Regions from separate parts of the Peribacillus sp. NPDC097225 genome, predicted to be linked through region 2. Evidence: riboswitches for the same ligand, from Rfam matches in the RefSeq annotation. Region 2 holds a riboswitch; the other holds the start of a gene.

Region 1 (9,616 bases), 260 kb from region 2:
GTGCCCCTTTTTTTCGTTGTGATGAAGGGTTCAAAGATGCTAGGAAGCACCTCGGAAGGTATCTTTGGACCGTTATTAGAAATATTCAAGGTTAGGAAACCTGATGCTACCGAACCGGAAATGTCTATGGATGGATTTGGCGTTTCCGTAACTACATCCAGGGCATTCAATATGATATTGAGTAACACTTGCCTGAATTCCTCCTTGGAGCCGGCCAACTGGGCTTCGCCCTCAATATTACAGGAGACGGAAGCATTTACTTCCAAGATGCTAGGGTATAGGAATTCAATCACTTCATCTACCAGGGGGGCGATTGGAAATATTTCAATTTGTGTAGTATCCGTTTCCCTCTTTGAAAGGTTAAGAAATTGTGTAATCCGATAATTAAGCTGATCCAATTCCTTTGAAATGATGTCCAGATACTTAATCTCTGGCTGTTCGGCTTGTAATAATTGAATGAAACCCATGATGGACGTAAGGGGATTCCGGAACTCATGGACAAAACTTGATGTCATCTGGCCTAAAAGGGTCAAACGGTCTTTATGATTTGGATTGATCAGCTGATATTGCTCCGCAACCTGCTTCGTCTTTAAATCGGTATAACTGGATAAAGCGAAATAAATGAGTTTATCGAAGTACGCATTTATTTGGTGGATAACCGCAGATAGTTCTCCTTTGATGGCTTCGTAAGAGAGAAATTGATCAATGATGATCGATCTTCCGGTAGAGGTTATGGAAAAGAACATATCCATATTCAAATGCTGTTTAACCCGGCCGGCTGAAATCTTTTCCCCTAAATCCTTCAGCATATCATCTATGTTAGTATCTGTATTTTTCAGTTGTTTCATCAGTGAATTTAGAATTTTTTCTATTTCTTCTTCAAAATATTCTATATAGCCATCTGACAAATGCTTTAATCGCTCTTTCCATTCGGTAAGGATAGTAGTTTTATGAGAAGATAGGAAGTGAAGAGTCATTTCTCGATTCAATACCATTTTGCCCTCCATGTGTAGGAAAATGAATTTATCTTACTTAATTATGAATGAATTAGAATATAATTCCAAAATGTAATATATGGTTTTAATAATAACAGATTGAAAGCGTTCTTTAAATACTCATTCATGCGGTAAATGATCGGTAAAAGGGGAAAGGCTTTGTTTATATTAGGTAAACATTGTATTAATAGGGGGTTTACACATATAAAAAAGGCACCGTTCATTATTGACGGGTACCTTTTTTTTGAAATGTATAGGGTTCGATATGGACAATGACATGTTTGATGTCATGTTCCTTTAATAAGTTTTCTTCAACCTTCACTGTAATGTCATGACTTTGGATGACGGTCAAGAGCGGATTGACATGCACGGTTGTTTCAACCAGAATTTCATTCCCATGCATCCGAGCTTTAATTTCACTCATGTCTTTCACCCCATCCGTCAACAGGATGGTTTGACCTATTTGTTGGAGATGCTGTTCATCGAAACCGTCGGTCAAGGAAAGTGAAGCGTCGTGGAAAATATCCCAAGCCGTTTTACAGATCATCAGACCTACCACTAAAGCCGCAACCGCATCCAACCAGTCTATGCCGATTGTGGTACCGATAATACCTACGAAAGCACCGATACTGACAAGAGCATCAGAACGGTTGTCCTGTGCGACAGCACGGATGGAGGCGCTGTTTATTTTTTTGCTTAAAGCCAAGTTGTAACGATAAACCCCGTACATGAAGATGGCGGAGAATAAAGCGACATAAGCTGTGAACATATTCGGTACAACTGTCGCATCCTGCGAAAAGAATGATTCGATGGCGCTGTATATGACCTGTAATCCGACGGTGATCATAATGAAGGCGGCAACCAGAGACGCTACGGTTTCAGCTCTCAGATGACCGTATGAATGATTATTATCAGGTGGTCGCTTTGATATTTTTAAGCCTATTAATACAGCGACAGAGGCAATGATATCGGTCGTGTTGTTTAAACCATCTGCCCAAAGTCCTTTCGAGTCTCCAAAGTAACCAAACGTTAATTTGAGGGCCGACAAGAATATGTATGCGGCTATACTGATATAGGCGCCCTTTTCAGCAGAAATTGAATGTTTATCCATGTCTTTTCCCCCTCGTGCAAAATAACCTTTATAAAGATATCAAATTGAACCCTAGTGAGTCTATAGAAAAATTGTCGTCTTTATCCATCTAACTTGGCGTATGGCATGTGTATTGAGGCCATGTAAAGAAGTTGGCTGGATGAAAAAATATAACCAGTAATAGGGAAAAACGCTCGTGGATATAATCGTGTTATTTACTTGTCAATTAGAGAAACTAGTAGTATATTCTAACCGAGGAACAAAAATTAAATACTTCCACAAGGGGAGCCAAGATGGCTGAGAGTGAACGGTTGAGTTCAGACCCTATGAACCTGTTAGTTAGTACTAGCGTAGGGATGTGGTTTTGGATAGCAATACTGGGCATCCATTACCGCCCTGGTGTTGCTTTTTTGCATGCCAAAAAAGCGACACGGGACTCATGGGCACTTTTGCACGTGGAGAAGGGTGAGAGATGATGAAACATAAAACATTATTCATGACAGAGGTCGCGATTTTTTCTGCATTGGCATTACTGCTGGATATAGTCTCCGGTTTTGTTTTTGCAAGGATATGGCCACAGGGGGGATCGATTTCCATTGCCATGGTACCGATATTCTTAATGGCCTATCGTTGGGGAATCAAGGGAGGAATGGCCACCGGTTTACTATTGGGGCTTTTGCAGATTGCCACTGGTTTGGCATTTCTGGCAACGCCGCTTCAAGGATTTATCGAATATTTTCTTGCTTTTACCGCCGTGGGATTATCCGGGTTGTTCATGAATAAATTTGTGAATAACCGTAAAGGGGGAAAACGGTTAAGAGGGGATATATATGCGGTTTGTGGCATGTTTGTGGGGAGCTTCCTGAGGTTTCTTTGCCATTTTACAGCAGGTATCGTTTTCTTTGGGGAATATGCGCCAAACGGGCAACCAGTCGTCCTCTATTCCTTGATTTACAATGGGACATATATGCTGTTTAGTTTTATTTTATCAGCAATCGTGGTAATGGTGCTTTATTCGGCTGCTTCGAATGTCTTGTTAAAGAAAGCCATCTAAGGACAGACTTATAAAAAGGGCCGGCTCAATTATGAGCCGGCCCTTTTCTCCATTATTTTGCAATAAATACCGAGCATGGTGCCTGCTTGGCTATGGAACTGCTGGTGCTTCCGAGGAAAAACTTTTCCAGGCCGCTTTTTGCACTGTTGCCGACGATGATTAAATCGGCGTTCGTCCGCTTTGCATAGTCACATATGCTATCGGTGGCATTTCCCTCTAAAATCTCGATATTTCCATTAACCTGACATTCACTGAGCAATCTCATCATATTGCTTTCAGCCATCCTCACATTGTTTTCATGAACGGTGGGAGTATCGTTCATGTGCATTTGACTTTGTTGTTCTACTTCTGTTACGGGATGCGTTTGTGAAGGGTCGACATAAAATCCTGCTGCCGGTACGAACCCAGGAGCGGATGCACTCTCGATGATGCGGCTTTCACCTTTTGGATTCAGAACTTGAACAATGGTCAATTCAGCTTCCGGAAAGGCCTTTTTTAATGAAGCTCCATATTCCACTGCGCGGTTGCTCTCTTCATTTCCATCATAAGCGGCGACGATACGTTTTAATTGTTTCATCTAAGATCATCTCTCCCCATAATTTGTCATTATAGGTTATATACCCGTTTTTATTGGTTTCATGCCTTTTTCAGGTGTATATTGATTTATAAATGTGGGTAAAGGGTATGGAAAAAGAAAAGACTAGGCATGAAAGGGAGAAATATTGTAGGCACTTTGTATGGAAAAGGATAAGGGGAAAAATGTTGTGGAATTTGTTTTCCCTTTTAGCCATTGCAAGAGTTTTCTTTCATAAAAAGGGCAAAATATTTTTAATGGAGCATGTCGCATCTGGGAAAATGGGGGTACAAATGAGAGCGTTATTGAAAATAGGTCTTATAATTATATCAATCATTGTCGTAGTGGGAGCCGGTTTGTTCATATATTTTAAACAAACTGTGGATATAAGCAATCTCCAGGATCAACTTCAGCAACCGACCAAGATTTATGACGAGGATGGGAACTTAGCCAGTACCGTCACGGCTAATAAATCGGAAGGCGTCGCGATAGAGGAGATCCCGGAACATCTCATTCAAGCGGTCGTATCCATTGAGGATCACCGTTTTTATGAACATCATGGCATAGATTATCAAGCGATCATGCGTGCGATGGTGAAAAATGTCAAGGCGAAAAGCGTTGTTGAAGGCGGGAGCACACTTACCCAACAACTTGTAAAAATCACCATGCTTGAATCAGATCGGACCTTGAAAAGAAAGATAGAAGAGTTTTTCATCGCTCAAGAATTGGAACGTACGTATACAAAGGATGAAATTTTGGAAATGTATGTGAATCAAGTTTATTTTGGACATGGAGCATGGGGACTCAAAAAGGCAGCGAACATATATTTTTCAAAAGATGTTTCTGAGTTAACCGTCGCCGAAGGGGCTTTGCTTGCTGGGGTCATTAACTTGCCTTCCAAGCTTGATCCGTACAAAAATCCAGAAGGGGCGGTTAAACGACGGGATTTGGTACTGTCTAGAATGACCGAACACGGATATTTGACCGAAGAGGAAGCGGCTTCTGCCAAAAAGGATGAAGTATCACTACAGTTAGGTGAAGATACAGATCCTTTAAAAGGGAAGTATCCTTATTATATAGACCATGTCCTATCTGAAGCCTCCACCATGTATGGATTGGAGCTCCAGCAATTACTCACTAGGGGCTATAAAATATATACCACATTAGATCAACCGATGCAGCAGGCTGCCGAATCAGTCTATAGTCAGGATGCCAATTTCCCTTCTGGGACAAGCAATGACATATTGGTGCAAAGTGGGACGGTCCTTCTTCATCCTAAAACAGGCGGCATTAAGGCACTTGTTGGGGGGAGGGGCGAGCATCAATTCATGGGATATAATCGGGCGACGCAACTGAAAAGATCTCCTGGTTCGTCGATTAAACCGCTCGCTGTTTATACACCGGCAATTGAAGAAGGATATGAAATGACCGACTCTTTAAAAGACGAGAAGATGGAGTTCGGGAATTATGAACCATCGAATTTGAGCGGCACTTATAAAGGGGAGGTCCCAATGTATGAAGCCGTGATGAATTCCTTGAATGTGCCAACCGTTTGGCTCCTGAATGAAATTGGAATCGACAAGGGGCTGGATGCGCTCAAACGGTTTGGGATTCCTTATGACAAAAAAAATGACCGAAATCTATCGATAGCCTTAGGCGGGATGGATAAAGGGGTGTCCCCACTCCAAATGGCAGGAGCTTATGCGGCGTTTGCAAATGAAGGAAAGCGAAACGAAGCGCATGCCATTATAAAAATAGAAGACACGGATGGGAAAGAAATAGCAACCTGGAAGGAAAAGAAGACAAAGGTGGCTTCGAAGGATGTCGTCGATAAGATGAATGCGATGCTTCTTGGGACAGTTAACTATGGAACGGCTAAAAATGCCGCGGTCTCTGGCTATGAAATCGCAGGAAAGACAGGATCCACACAGGTCCCGATCGAAGGCATATCAGGTGTGAAGGATCAATGGTTCGTGGGATACACCCCTTCTTTAGTAGGAGCTGTATGGGCTGGCTACGATAAAACGGATAAAGAACATTATTTAACCACTAACAGCAGCCAGGGAAGTACACTCATCTTTCAAAAAATCATGGCTCAGGCCTTACAGAACGAAACGGCTGAATCATTTCATGCAGAAGACATCGGACCATTGATAGCAGAACAGCAGGAAAAGGAAGAAGAAGAGGAAAGGAAGCAATATTGGATTGATAAGGGGAATGAAATCAAGGAGGGGCTTGGTAAGTGGAAAACATGGGATTTTCCTTGGTGATGATTGGGGATATATCCATATTCCCAGTAAATGAAAAAAAGCTGTCATTATTGACAGCTTTTTTTCCCTCATTAAAAGATGAAATTTACAACTAAACCGATTACGACGATAGCCCCGATAATCATTAAAATGGTTCTCATATCTATACACCTCATTTATATGTAATTTTTTTTCGTATATTAAATCCCAACGGTTTGGTTGGAGTGAAATCCTATTTTTTCATCATTTTCTTTACAAATGGCCTGAACCTTTTCCAGCATTGCATGTACATTTTGTCCTTCTAGGATCACTTTCATATCCACACACTCTTGTAGAATGAGAACGAATGATACAAATGTTGAAAGTTTTGTGGCATCGACCATTTTATGATTGCAGATAAAGTAGATGTTTCCTTTGAATTCTTTTGTCACTTGGTATAAGTTCATGATTTGACGCATGGATAATCGTGTATTTGTTTTAATATCAGCAGAAATTACTTTGTTCATGGTTGTTTACTCCTTTAATTTTTATATAATTAAATGTTTGTGCCGTAATACTTATAAGATAGAAAAACTAAGTTAAGTTCTTTTGAATTCATGTAATTGGGTTATGGTGTATATTTACCCGCGTATATCGTTTTGAAACCTATTAGAATATTTAAACTTGGAGGGAGTTTGGCCCTATGCTGACACTGATAAAGAATGGTGAGGTTTATACGCCGGAATACATAGGTAAGAAAGACGTTTTGTTGGTCGGAAAACAAATTGGCTTCATCGAGGATAAAATCGACGTCCCTGCCAATTTCGTTGAAATGCAAGTGATTGACGCGAACGGTCGAATCATTGTACCAGGTTTTATCGATGCACATGTTCATATCATCGGTGGCGGCGGTGAAGGGGGATTCAAAACAAGAACGCCCGAAATTCAGTTGACCGACGCGACGCTAGCCGGTATCACGACATTAGTCGGGGTCATTGGCACGGATGGAACGACAAGGACGATGCCGGACTTGCTCGCTAAAGCGAGGGCCCTAGAAGAAGAAGGGATTAGTTGCTTCGTTCAAACAGGTTCGTACCAAGTCCCGGTGAAGACCCTAATGGACAAGATTGAAGATGATTTAATCTTAGTGGATAAAATCATTGGAGTTGGTGAAATTGCCATTGCCGATCACCGTTCTTCACAGCCAACCGTGGCAGAGCTTGCAAAACTTGCGTCGCAGGCCAGGAATGGAGGACTTTTGTCCGGGAAAGCCGGTATCGTTAATATACATGTCGGGGATAGCCTGGATCATGTACAGGTAATCGAGGAAGTCGTCAGGACGACGGAAATACCGATTACACAGTTCTACCCTACACATATGAACCGGAACCCGCATTTGTTTGAGGCCGGGATACAATTTGCCAAAAAAGGCGGGTACATCGATTTCACGACAAGTACCATTCAAAAATTCCTGGATGAAGGGGAAGTAAAAGCAAGCACGGCAATAAGGAGAGCCCTCGACGAAGGTGTTGATATCCGCAACATCACGCTTACATCAGATGGACAGGCTAGCCTTCCGGAATTTGATGGCAACGGAAATATATCCGGACTGAGTATGGGGACCTGCATGTCGCTGTATGAATCGGTTGTCGATGCGATTATCGATGATGGAGTTTCGATAGAGGATTCCATCCGTGTGGTCACGGAAAATCCCGCGAATATTTTGAAGCTAACTAATAAAGGACGGGTGGAAACGGAAAGGGACGCAGATATACTGATTTTGAAAAAAGAGACCTTTGAAATAGATACCGTCATCGCAATGGGTCAGATTATGGTCAGTGAGGGCAAAGCGATGGTGAAGGGCACATTTGAAAAATAATTCATTGATTTCTCTTTCTTGAATTGGAATTTTTGGGTAAAATTAACCAGAAAGTCGGATGAAGGGGGATAGAAAGAGATCATAAAACTTTTTAACAATCGAAATTATACGAAATTATTTTTAGCGAACGTAACATCACAAATGGGCGGGACCATCGGCATGACTGCATTTATGTTTTATTTACTGGACCGCTTCACCAATCAGCCGATTTATGCGACGGTTACGGAATTAATGTATTCTTTGCCTACCCTTGCTGTTTTCTTACTGGTGGGGGTTTTTGCTGATAGATTGGACAGGCAAAAGATTGCTTTGTATTGTGATTGGATTTGCGCAGGGTTGTCTGTTTTATTCTTGCTTTCGTTAGAGCTAGATCTTCTCATGGTATCGTTTGCCGTCATTTTTCTGAGAAGTGCCGTCAGGAATTTCTTTGTGCCAGCGGAGTCAGCGTTGATTCAAGGCATTTTGCCTAAAGAGGATTATACGATGGCGGCTGGTTTAAATCAGATGGTATCGAGTCTGTTCATGCTTTTCGGAAACGGAATCGGCATTTTTATCTATTGGTCAGTCGGCATTGAGGGAGCCATTATCTTCGATGTGATCGGATTTATAATCAGTGGTTTCTTGATCCGTTCCTGTCGGATTTCAAAAGAAGTCAGACAGCCGAATGGAGTTTACAATTTGAAGGAACTGAGTGTAACAGGCGTTTGGGCAGATTTTAAAATTGGCTGGCAATATATATGGCAGTATAAGCTATTGTTCACGTTAATCAGCGGTTTTCTAGTATTTGGGATTGTGAATGGTGGATTTTCCGTGATGCAGGTTTTTATCTTGAAGTACAAACTTGAACCTGTTGATTATGAAAAGTATGCAGTCATCTTTGGTGTCATTTTCGGGACTGGAGTATTGCTGGGAAGCATCTTAGCTTCGGTACTGGCCAAAAAAATGAAGCTTCATCATATGATGGTCGTAGGCTTGCTGATATCGGGAGTGGGCACGGTGGCCAGTGGCCTTGTCGAAACAACCCTGCAATATATGATTGGATTAGCCATCGTGGCTCTATCGCTTCCCATACTTAATGTGTCCCTTGGCGGGTGGCTGCCAAGCCTCGTTGCTCCCGAAATGATGGGGAGGGTCCAAGGATGGATCAACCCCTTGGTGATGTTATCGCAATCAATCACGTTATTCTTGATAGCCGTTGGATTCCCCACCTACATAGCAGTAGAAACGTTATATTGGGTAGTGGGAGGGTGTCTGATCTTCGTAGGCTTCCTATATATGGCCATTATACCGAAGTTCATCCATGAAAAGGCGCCAGAGGCTACTGTGATGATGAAGGATCAAGCGAAGTAATTAAGCAAGTAAGGAATGGAACAAGGGAATTCTTGTTCCATTTACCTTTTCTATTTTCTAAACGGTACAGGTTCAGCCTCAATCTGAGAAAATGTCTTGCTAACAATCAGGGTTTATATAAAGAGCGCAAGGTTATGGGGGGAGACCATGAAATCGAAGCTAATCATCATACGAGGGAACTCTGGCAGTGGAAAAACAACGATAGCAAAGAGCCTTCAAAATCAGTTAGGAATAGGTACCCTATTGGTTTCTCAGGATACAGTTCGCCGGGACATGTTGAATGTTCGTGATAGAGAAGGCAACCTTTCAATTGATTTGATCCGACAAATTACGGAATACGGAAAAGGAAAATGTGAATATGTCATTTTGGAAGGAATCTTACATAAAGATCTTTATGGTGATATGCTACATCACTTAATACGGTTCTATAACGAAAAGGTTTTAAT
Region 2 (9,616 bases):
CTTTCCTGCTACATAATGGGCGTTAGCTAGATCGCTTGTCCATAAACCGGCAGCCAACCCATATTCACTTGCATTTGCCCGGTTGATTACATCGTCTATATTCTCATACGGCATGGCAGCAATGACTGGACCAAATATTTCTTCTGTGGCAATGGTCATTTCCTCTTCTACACCGGCAAAGATCGTTGGTGAAACAAAGTAGCCTTCATCGCTAGGATTGTTTCCTCCTACCAATATTTCTGCACCCTCTTTTTTTCCTTTTTCAATGTAACCAAGAACTCGATTCTGCTGTTCCTGGGAAACGAGTGGTCCAATTTGTGTATTCGGATCCAATCCGGCTCCTTGTTTGATCTTTTTAGCGTGACTAGTCATATCAGCCACGACATTATCATAGTGTTTCTTTTGTATATAAACCCGGGAGCCGGCACAGCATACCTGACCCTGGTTAAACATGACACCATTTAAAGCTCCAGGAATGGCTTTGGAGAAGTCGGCATCTGGAAGAATGATGTTAGGCGATTTCCCTCCGAGTTCCAGTGTCACGCGCTTCAATGAATAAGAAGCAGAACGCATGATCATTTTCCCTACTTCAGTAGAACCGGTGAAGGCAATCTTATCGACTTCAGGATGGTCGACAAGGGCTTGACCAGCCGTTTCACCGAATCCAGGGACGATATTGACGACACCGTCAGGGAAACCGGCTTCCGCGATTAGCTCTGCTAAATAAAGGGCGGATAATGGCGTTTGTTCGGCAGGTTTCAAAATGACCGTGCAGCCAGTCGCAAGAGCGGCTCCAAGTTTCCACATCGCCATAAGAAGCGGGAAGTTCCAAGGGATGATTTGACCAACGACGCCTACAGCCTCATGTTTTGTATAGTTGAAGTAATTTCCATTTACCGGAATGGTTTGACCGACGATTTTAGTTGACCAGCCAGCAAAATATCTCATATGCTCAATGGCTAGAGGGATATCCGCATTTGTTGTTTCACTGATGGGCTTTCCATTGTCCAGTGTTTCTAATTGCGCTAATTCTGTTTTATTTTCTTCCATTAAATCTGCTAGTTTATACATCAACCTGCTACGGTTAGCGGCGCTCATCTTGGACCAAGGGCCTTCATCGAATGCTTTTCTTGCGGCCTTAACGGCTAAATTGATATCTTCTTTATCCGCTTCATATACATCTGCGAGTTTCTTGCCTGTTGCGGGGTTGGGAGTGGTAAAGGTCTTCTTCGAGGCACTTTCTACGAATTTTCCATTGATATAGAGCTTTTTAGGACCTTTTAAAAACTTGTCCAGCTTTCCACTTACTTCTAACGTTAGATTGGTCATTGTTTCCCTCCTGAATATAATGATTATATTGGGCAAAACATGATGACTTAATTGATAACGCTTTCATATGCCAATATTTATCATAAAATAAATAGATGAAATATTCAATCATTACTATTCGACATTTTATTCTTAAATGGAAAAAGGCTTGAAATCAACGTTTTTTCTATTTGAGTAAAGAAAAGTGTCAAGACAGTTGTAAATACTATAGCGAAAAGGAAAATTAATAGGTAATATTAAATAGGAGAATATATTGGTAAGCGATCAGATTTTAGGAGGTTTATATGGAAAACAATGCGAAAGTGATATCGCAGCGTAAACTGCTGGGTGTCGCTGGTTTTGGATGGATGTTTGATGCACTTGATGTCGGGATGCTTTCTTTTATCATCGTTGCATTGAAACAGGATTGGAATTTAACGAGCCAACAGGTCGGTTGGATCGGAAGTATCAATTCTATCGGGATGGCAGTAGGGGCGATTCTCTTTGGAGCAATGGCAGACCGGGTTGGCAGAAAGAATGTCTTTATCATAACCTTATTATTATTTTCGATTGCGAGCGGTCTGTCTGCAGCCGTCAGTACGCTTAGTTTATTCCTGATTTTGCGTTTCTTGATAGGGATGGGGCTCGGGGGAGAGCTACCCGTTGCTTCAACACTCGTTTCTGAAAGCGTCGAGGCAAGTAAAAGGGGACGTGTTGTGGTACTCCTTGAAAGTTTCTGGGCGGTCGGCTGGTTGTTGGCGGCGCTCATCTCTTATTTCATCATTCCTGTATACGGATGGCGTGTGGCTTTGTTATTAAGTGCGGTTCCGGCATTATATGCTCTATATCTACGTTTGAAATTACCCGATTCTCCTAAATATACGGAGCTTGCAAAGAAACAGAGACCGTCTGTGCTGAACAACATGAAAATGGTCTGGCAAAAAGGGCACGCACGTCAGACACTTGTTTTATGGATTCTTTGGTTTTGTGTGGTCTTTTCCTATTACGGCATGTTTTTATGGTTACCAAGTGTCATGGTCATGAAGGGCTTCAGCATGATTCAGAGTTTTGAATATGTATTGATCATGACGTTAGCCCAATTGCCTGGTTATTTCTCTGCTGCGTGGTTGATAGAGAAGATGGGGCGTAAGTTCGTATTGATTACATATTTAATAGGAACGGCAGGTAGTGCATTTTTCTTTGGCTCCGCTGAAGGCTTATCACTCTTGATCGTATCCGGCATGTTCCTATCGTTTTTCAACTTAGGTGCATGGGGGGCGCTTTATGCGTATACACCTGAACAGTATCCAACCGTCATTCGTGGAACCGGGACGGGGTTAGCAGCTGGAGTCGGACGCGTCGGGGGCATTTTGGGGCCATTGCTTGTCGGGTATCTAGTTGCTGGAGATACACCGATATCGACCATCTTCACGATTTTTACAATCGCAATTTTAATTGGTGCTGTTGCTGTGGCATTTGGAAAAGAAACGAAGAATACCATTCTTTCATAAAGGAAGGAGGATGACTCGAAATGAGCATCCTCCTTCTATTAATTAGTGAATCTTTTTATAGTGTATGAAAGGAGTGTAGCCACGTCCATTGGATTTTTTGCCTGTGTAATGGCAGAGACGACCGCAGCACCGGCAATTCCACTTTTAGAAAGCCTGTTGATATTATCCGCTGTAATCCCACCGATCGCAACGGCAGGAATCGAGGTACTGTGACAAATTCTCTCCAGTTCCCCTTTTTTCAAAGCAGTTGCGTCTTGTTTCGTTTTTGTCGGGAATACAGAGCCAACACCAATATAGTCAGCGCCATTGTTTTCAGCTTCAAGGGCCTCCTCCAAGGTAGAGACGGATACTCCAATGATCATATTGTCAGGAACAAGGGTCTTGATGATGGGAAGAGGAAGGTCATCCTGCCCAACATGAATTCCATCCGCTCCTACAGCAAGCGCAATATCCACGCGGTCATTAATGATTAACGGAATCGAAAGTTCATCAAGGACCCCTTTTAATAGAGAAGCTTTTTGATAAAAAGTAAGGGAAGATGCCTGCTTTTCTCTAAGTTGGACGGCCGTAACTCCGCCTGAAACCGCTTCGGTGATGATAGTGGTCATGTCCTCGACGGCTAATGATTCTTCCGTGACTAAATAAAGGCTCAAATCAAATGGCACTTTCTTCATGCATTTTCACCTCGTATTTCCATATGGAATCATTCATTCCTGAGATGGCATCGATAATCCGTGTCCGGTATGTCCCTGTGCCATCATTTTTTTCAAGGGTTCTGGCAGCAAGCTCACCAGAGATGCTCATGGTTGAAATTCCTGCGATAGCAGCTGAATAGTAATCCTCCGTAATTCCGCAGAAGACCCCAATCAAGGCCGTCGACATACAGCCGGTGCCGGTCACCTTTGTTAAAAGAGGGTTTCCATTATCGATGATGGACGTACGTGAAGAGTCACTAACGGCATCCTTGGCTCCACTCACGACGACAACACTCTTCAGTTTTCTAGCAGCACGTAGGGATAGTTCTGCATTACTCATGGAAAGCGGTCCTGAATCGACCCCTCGCGTTACGATATCGCCTCCCATTAGCCGATGGACTTCACTTGCATTGCCGCGAATAATCTGGACAGTCATTGAATCGAGCAGTTCCATCGCTTTCTCTGTTCGGTAAGGGGTGGAGCCGACGCCCACAGGATCTAAAATTACGGGTATATGGCAATCGTTCGCTGTTTTCCCGGCAATCGCCATCGCCTCAAAGGAAACATCATCCAGTGTACCTAAGTTAATCACCAGTGCTTGTGTCAGTTTGACCATGTCCGCCACTTCTTTTGGATTGGAAGTCATAACGGGAGAACCACCAATTGCCAGGGTAGCATTGGCACAATCATTTGCAGTAACAAAGTTGGTGATTTGGTGGACGAGTGGTTGTTTCTTTCTCACTCTGCCAAATAAGTCTGCAACGGATGTATTCATGTGAAATCACTCCGTTCCTTTTTATAAAATTGATGGAAATGGTGAACGGGTCCGTGTCCCTTACCGAGTTCTAAGCTATTTCGTATCGCTTCTGAAATATAGATTTTCGATTGTTCAATGGACGTCGCTAAAGGAAGTCCATTAGCAAGATTAGATGCAATGGCAGAGGAAAGGGTACAGCCTGTTCCATGCGTATTTTTTGTATGAATGCGTTCACCCTTGATCCAAGAGAATTCCTTGCCATCATAAAAGAGGTCATTAGGATTTCCTGCTGCATGTCCCCCTTTTAGTAAAACAGCCTTCGGGCCCAGTTCGAGAATAGCGGTACATGCCTTATAAAAGTCCTGCTTCGTCCGGATTGGGAACCCGGTAAGGACCTCTGCTTCAGGTATATTGGGCGTGACAAGTGTAGCAAGTGGAAGTAAATCGATTTTTAACGACGAAACGGCCCTCTCATCTAACAGATGGTGTCCACTTTTGGAAATCATGACAGGATCAAGGACGACGATAGCCGGTTTAAATAATTTTAGCGAATGGGTGACGGTTTCGACCGTCTCCTTTGATCCAAGCATCCCTATTTTTACTGCGTCGACACGAATGTCTTCAAAAACTGCCGCAATTTGGTCGGTGATCACAGCGAGATCGATGGGCTGTACAGATCGAACTTCCAAGGTATTCTGCGCCGTAACGGCTGTGATAACAGACATGCCATAAACCCGATGGGCCGAAAATGTTTTTAAATCAGCTTGGATGCCGGCTCCGCCCCCAGAGTCAGATCCGGCGATTGTTAGTGCCGTTTTCATAAAAAAACCCCTTCATATAATGATTTTTCAAAAGCACTTTTAATGAAATAAAGCCTAAGAGTGCGCCCGTTAAAGAACTAAGAAGAAAAGCTGGCAGAAAACCAAAAAGTGCCGCTTTTTTTCCCAATAATAAAAGCGCGATCGGATAACAGGCGATGGATCCGAGAATGCCTGTCCCCACTATTTCTCCCAAGCAGGCGTGTCCCATCCTTTTTGTTTTTTGGTAGAGGAAGGCCGCCAGCAGGGCACCAATCATGCTGCCCGGAAATGCAAAAATGGAACCTGTACCTGTCATGTTCCTGATAAGGGATACTAAAAAGGCCTGGGTCACAGCAAAAAGCGGCCCCAACATAACGGCTGTCATGACGTTGGTTACATGTTGAATAGGAAACACCTTCGCAAAACCAACAGGGATGTAAACGAATGAGCTAGTCAGGGTAGTGATGGCCGTGAACAAGCTAGTCAACGTCATTTTCCGTAACAAGTTACCAGTATCTAGCATTCAAAGAGGCCAATCCTGTTCGTTGTGAACCATGTCCCAAAATAAATATTCATATCGGGAGGTCATTAAAAAGTGTTTCTCTAATCTTTTCAATTCCCCCTCAGGCATATCTTCCGTCAGTTCGTCTAACAGCTTGGCCAACCATTTGTGCGCATCTGCGAATTCGGGGGATGCATACGATTGAATCCAAGCGATATAACGATTTGTTTCTAGTGCTGTACCATTTTGTTCTTTTAATATCGAGCCAATTTCATAGTAATCCCAGGCACAAGGAAGTAAGCAGGCAATAAGGTCGGCTAAAGTTCCATGATGGGCAGCATTGAGCATATAACCTGTATAGGCAAGGGTAATCGGAGTGGGTTCGGTATTTTCCAATTCCTCAGAACTAATTCCGAACTCCTTGCAGTAGCTCCTATGCAAATCCATTTCTACCTGTAGAGTCTCATTTAAAATACTCGCAAATTTGGTCATGATCTCAAGGTTAGTGGCCTTGATGGTCCCTAAGGCAAAAAGCTTGGCATAATCCATAAGATAGATATAGTCCTGCTTTAAGTAATAGGCGAATTTCTTTTCTGATAGTGTCCCGTCTCCAATTGCTTGAACGAAAGGATGAGTATGATTCTTTTTCCAAATTTCTTTTGAACGTTCGTGAAGTCTAGCACTGAAAGTTTTCATTTGGGTTTTCGTCATGATTTTTCCCCCTTATAATTCATTCACATACAAAGGAGGGGAGTGTCCAAAAATGAAGAACAGCCGCTTTCATATAGAAAGCGGCTGTTCTAGGAATGTACGAATCCCTTTTTCAACCTGCTTTCCTCCGCTGGTATGACCAGATCAGGTACAAAGGGTTTGATTCTCAGCCTATTAATGGCTCCCCTAGCAGTTTATTATTCAATTAAACGAAAACCCCGTTCCTGAAAACGGAACGGGGCAGATGGATGAAGTCAAATATACGACGACGATATCATCCACTTTCCTCCGCCGGCATCACCCGGATCAGGTTCAAAGGGTCCGGAACATCATTCCATCTCAGTCTTATAGAAGACTCCCCTAGTGGTATTTCGTATGTGATTATTGTCATCATATCAGATAAAAAGGAAAATGCAACCTTTGAATTCAATAGAATTTTATGAGTATTTTGTGGCGTGAAAGGGGTAGTAGGATAAAATCCCCATTGGCAAATGGAGCATACCTAACCCACGGTCAATTGGAGCGAAATATAGTTATTAGCAAAATAGGGATATGGGCTTACCTTGTGCTAAAAGAGCACACGGAAAAATAATATAAAAATTAAAAATTATTTGAATGTAATTGACTTATCCTTGCAAGTGGGATAAAATCATGTCAAAATCATTTATATTCTGTATTCTTATCCAGAGAGGTGGAGGGACTTGGCCCTATGAAACCTCGGCAACAGACCCATCGGGGAACTGTGCTTCTTCCAACAAGCAATCGCTTGGAAGATAAGAAGAGACGAACGGACCTCTGTCGACCTCTTCTTGGATTAGAAGGGGTTTTTATTTTTGTCAAATAGGGTTTAAGAATCCCGTACAACAGGTATATATATTTTGGCTTTAGCAAAGCCTATAAGATTAGGGGCATTATATGTGGAAAATATGAATAAAAGGAAAGGGGCCATTCATATGGCAGAGTTTTTCGAGAAAAAAGAACAGAGGAGAGCATTGTTGATAGAAGAACTATTATCAAATGGTGTATACAAAACCTCTGATGAAAAGCATCTCTATGATGCTCCATTAAAAGCTCTTGAAGATGAATATAAGATTGTTATAGATAAATCAGGTAATGAGTCACCTCCAGAGTGCATGACTTAGTTAACCTATAGTGAACAATCAAAGAGAAAAAGCATTTGCTGTGTAAAGGCAAATGCTTTTTCCCTTTGAACTGACATAAAAAGTACAAAATAGAAAAATATAATGGGTATTTTGTCACATTTCACTAGTGAAATAACATATTTAAAACATGTAAAATGATTGATTTCGCCTAGTGCTTTGGTTATGATAAAAATGTAAAATAATTGAAAAATAGGAAGTGATTATATTGAAGCCTCCTCATATAACAACAGTTGAAAAAATTGAAGAAAAACGAAAAGAAATGATTATGTTAGCAAAAAATTATGGTTTGACAAGCAGGATGACCATTCAAGCAAGTCAAGAGTTGGATTCTTTATTGAATGCGGTCACACATATAAAATTCCTGGGAGTTTGTCGCGAATAATCAGTACATCCCACTAGACCATTCAAATCCAGGCAATCGCCTTTTGCAATGGAAGTCATGTAGTTACACGTTTACCAAGAATGACCAAATCGCGTTCCACTCCATCGAGTTCTGCTATTTTCGGTAAATGCGCCCATTTTTCAAAACCAAATTTTGAAAAAAGCTTAATACTTGGTGCATTGTGTGCGAAAATAAATCCAAGAAGTGTCTTAATCCCTATCTTCGGACTCACCTCTATAGCCTTTTGGATTGAAAGTTGTCCAATTCCTTTCCCACGGAACTCCTCATCTATATAGATGCTAATTTCAGCGGTAAAATCATATGCGGGCCTACCATAAAAAGATTGAAAACTCATCCACCCAGCTGTTTTTCCATCATGTATGATCATATATAATGGCCGTTTGAGAATATGATGTTCCTCAAACCATTTGAGCCGTGATTCTACTGTAACTGGTTCTGTATCCGCAGTGACCATCCTCGAAGGTACTGTAGAATTGTAAATTTCAATAATTTTAGGCAAATCCTCAAATATTGCTTCCCTGAATTCTATAAACTCCTTCATCATTAAGCTCCAATCCATTTATTATGGCATTCCAATCACCTGAGTACAGGTGCATCATGCAATTTAAGTTTTTTATTAGATTATTCGAATGTTAGGCTTGTCCTCTTTTTGGGTATTTAAAAATAAAATACTTCCTAGTGAATACAAAAGGAGAAGCAAAACAAATGAAGAAAATCGTTGGCTTATTTTTTATTGTACTTGTTATTTGTTTAGTTGCCTATGCGTTTCAGGCAGTAGATGCGAAAAACGATCAAAGAGTCATGGCATTTGGAGATTCTTTGACTTATGGAAAGGGAGATAAAGAAGGGGAAGGATATATTGATGACTTGAAACATAAAACGAATGATTCCGATTCAGAAAAAGTCCAATTCTGGAATTATGGTATTAAAGGTCAGGAAACGGACGGTGTCATTAAACAGCTCGAAGATCTTGAGATTAACACAAAATTGGATAAGGCTGACACATTTATCGTCTATATCGGAATCAATGATTTAATTAACAGTAATGGTGGAAACTTAAAAAAAATCAATGATCAAAAGATAAATGATGAAAAGAAAGAGTATGTACAACATTTAGATAAAATTCTTTCTGAGCTTCTAAAGAAAAATAATAAAGCTGATATCTTGGTGATAGGGTTATATAACCCGAATAAAGACGACTTGAAATTAGAAAACCATATTAGTGATTATAATCATTCGATTCAAAAGATGGTGGACAAGGATAGTAGACTAAAGTATATCCCTACAAACGATTTATTCGAAAACAAAGATAAAAAAGCATACTTCAGTGATGAAATTCATCCAAATGAAGAAGGCTATCAGCTTATAACCAATCGAATCTTAGATAAATATGATTTTAAATAAGAACGATAAAAGGGCATGGAAACTTGATTTCCATGCCCTTTTAGGTTTATTTATCGGGGGCGGATTTCTGGTTGGTTATGTTTCTGATGGTGCCTCCGCCTGTGGAAACTGTAAGTCATGGAGCTGCCGATAGCGACCATTATTTAGTAGCAGTTGTTCGTGCGTTCCATTTTCTTGAATTACCCCTTTTTCAAGAACGACAATTTGATCTGCCTTTTGAACGGTTGATAACCGATGGGCAATGACGATTGAAGTCCGGTTCTCTAATAGGTTGGATAACGCTTCCTGAATCAGATGTTCGGATTCCGTATCGAGCGATGCCGTCGCCTCATCGAGAATGATGATTTGGGGATTCTTCAAAA

Evidence for each region. Region 2 has a riboswitch for thiamine pyrophosphate ahead of tenA (thiaminase II). Riboswitches for the same ligand answer to the same signal wherever they lie in the genome.
Region 1: another riboswitch for thiamine pyrophosphate. It lies ahead of thiT (energy-coupled thiamine transporter ThiT); the one in region 2 lies ahead of tenA (thiaminase II).

The regions. Positions count from the first base shown of each region.
Region 1 is NZ_JBIWDJ010000003.1:185,471-195,086, forward strand. It holds gene ACIQXH_RS10995 (histidine kinase N-terminal domain-containing protein) at 1-995, opposite strand, end outside; gene ACIQXH_RS11000 (cation diffusion facilitator family transporter) at 1,219-2,106, opposite strand; TPP riboswitch at 2,357-2,459, shown strand; gene thiT (energy-coupled thiamine transporter ThiT) at 2,558-3,139, shown strand; gene ACIQXH_RS11010 (universal stress protein) at 3,192-3,716, opposite strand; gene ACIQXH_RS11015 (transglycosylase domain-containing protein) at 4,007-5,983, shown strand; gene ACIQXH_RS11020 (hypothetical protein) at 6,163-6,468, opposite strand; gene iadA (beta-aspartyl-peptidase) at 6,645-7,820, shown strand; gene ACIQXH_RS11030 (MFS transporter) at 7,899-9,170, shown strand; gene ACIQXH_RS11035 (kinase) at 9,318-9,616, shown strand, end outside.
Region 2 is NZ_JBIWDJ010000003.1:444,765-454,380, forward strand. It holds gene ACIQXH_RS12320 (aldehyde dehydrogenase family protein) at 1-1,329, opposite strand, end outside; gene ACIQXH_RS12325 (MFS transporter) at 1,614-2,819, shown strand; gene thiE (thiamine phosphate synthase) at 2,858-3,493, opposite strand; gene thiM (hydroxyethylthiazole kinase) at 3,474-4,289, opposite strand; gene thiD (bifunctional hydroxymethylpyrimidine kinase/phosphomethylpyrimidine kinase) at 4,286-5,092, opposite strand; gene thiW (energy coupling factor transporter S component ThiW) at 5,061-5,594, opposite strand; gene tenA (thiaminase II) at 5,595-6,284, opposite strand; TPP riboswitch at 6,390-6,482, opposite strand; TPP riboswitch at 6,551-6,656, opposite strand; SAM riboswitch class I at 6,961-7,064, shown strand; gene ACIQXH_RS12355 (Fur-regulated basic protein FbpA) at 7,163-7,426, shown strand; gene ACIQXH_RS12360 (aspartyl-phosphate phosphatase Spo0E family protein) at 7,653-7,829, shown strand; gene ACIQXH_RS12365 (GNAT family N-acetyltransferase) at 7,885-8,391, opposite strand; gene ACIQXH_RS12370 (DUF459 domain-containing protein) at 8,556-9,254, shown strand; gene ACIQXH_RS12375 (ABC transporter ATP-binding protein) at 9,330-9,616, opposite strand, start outside.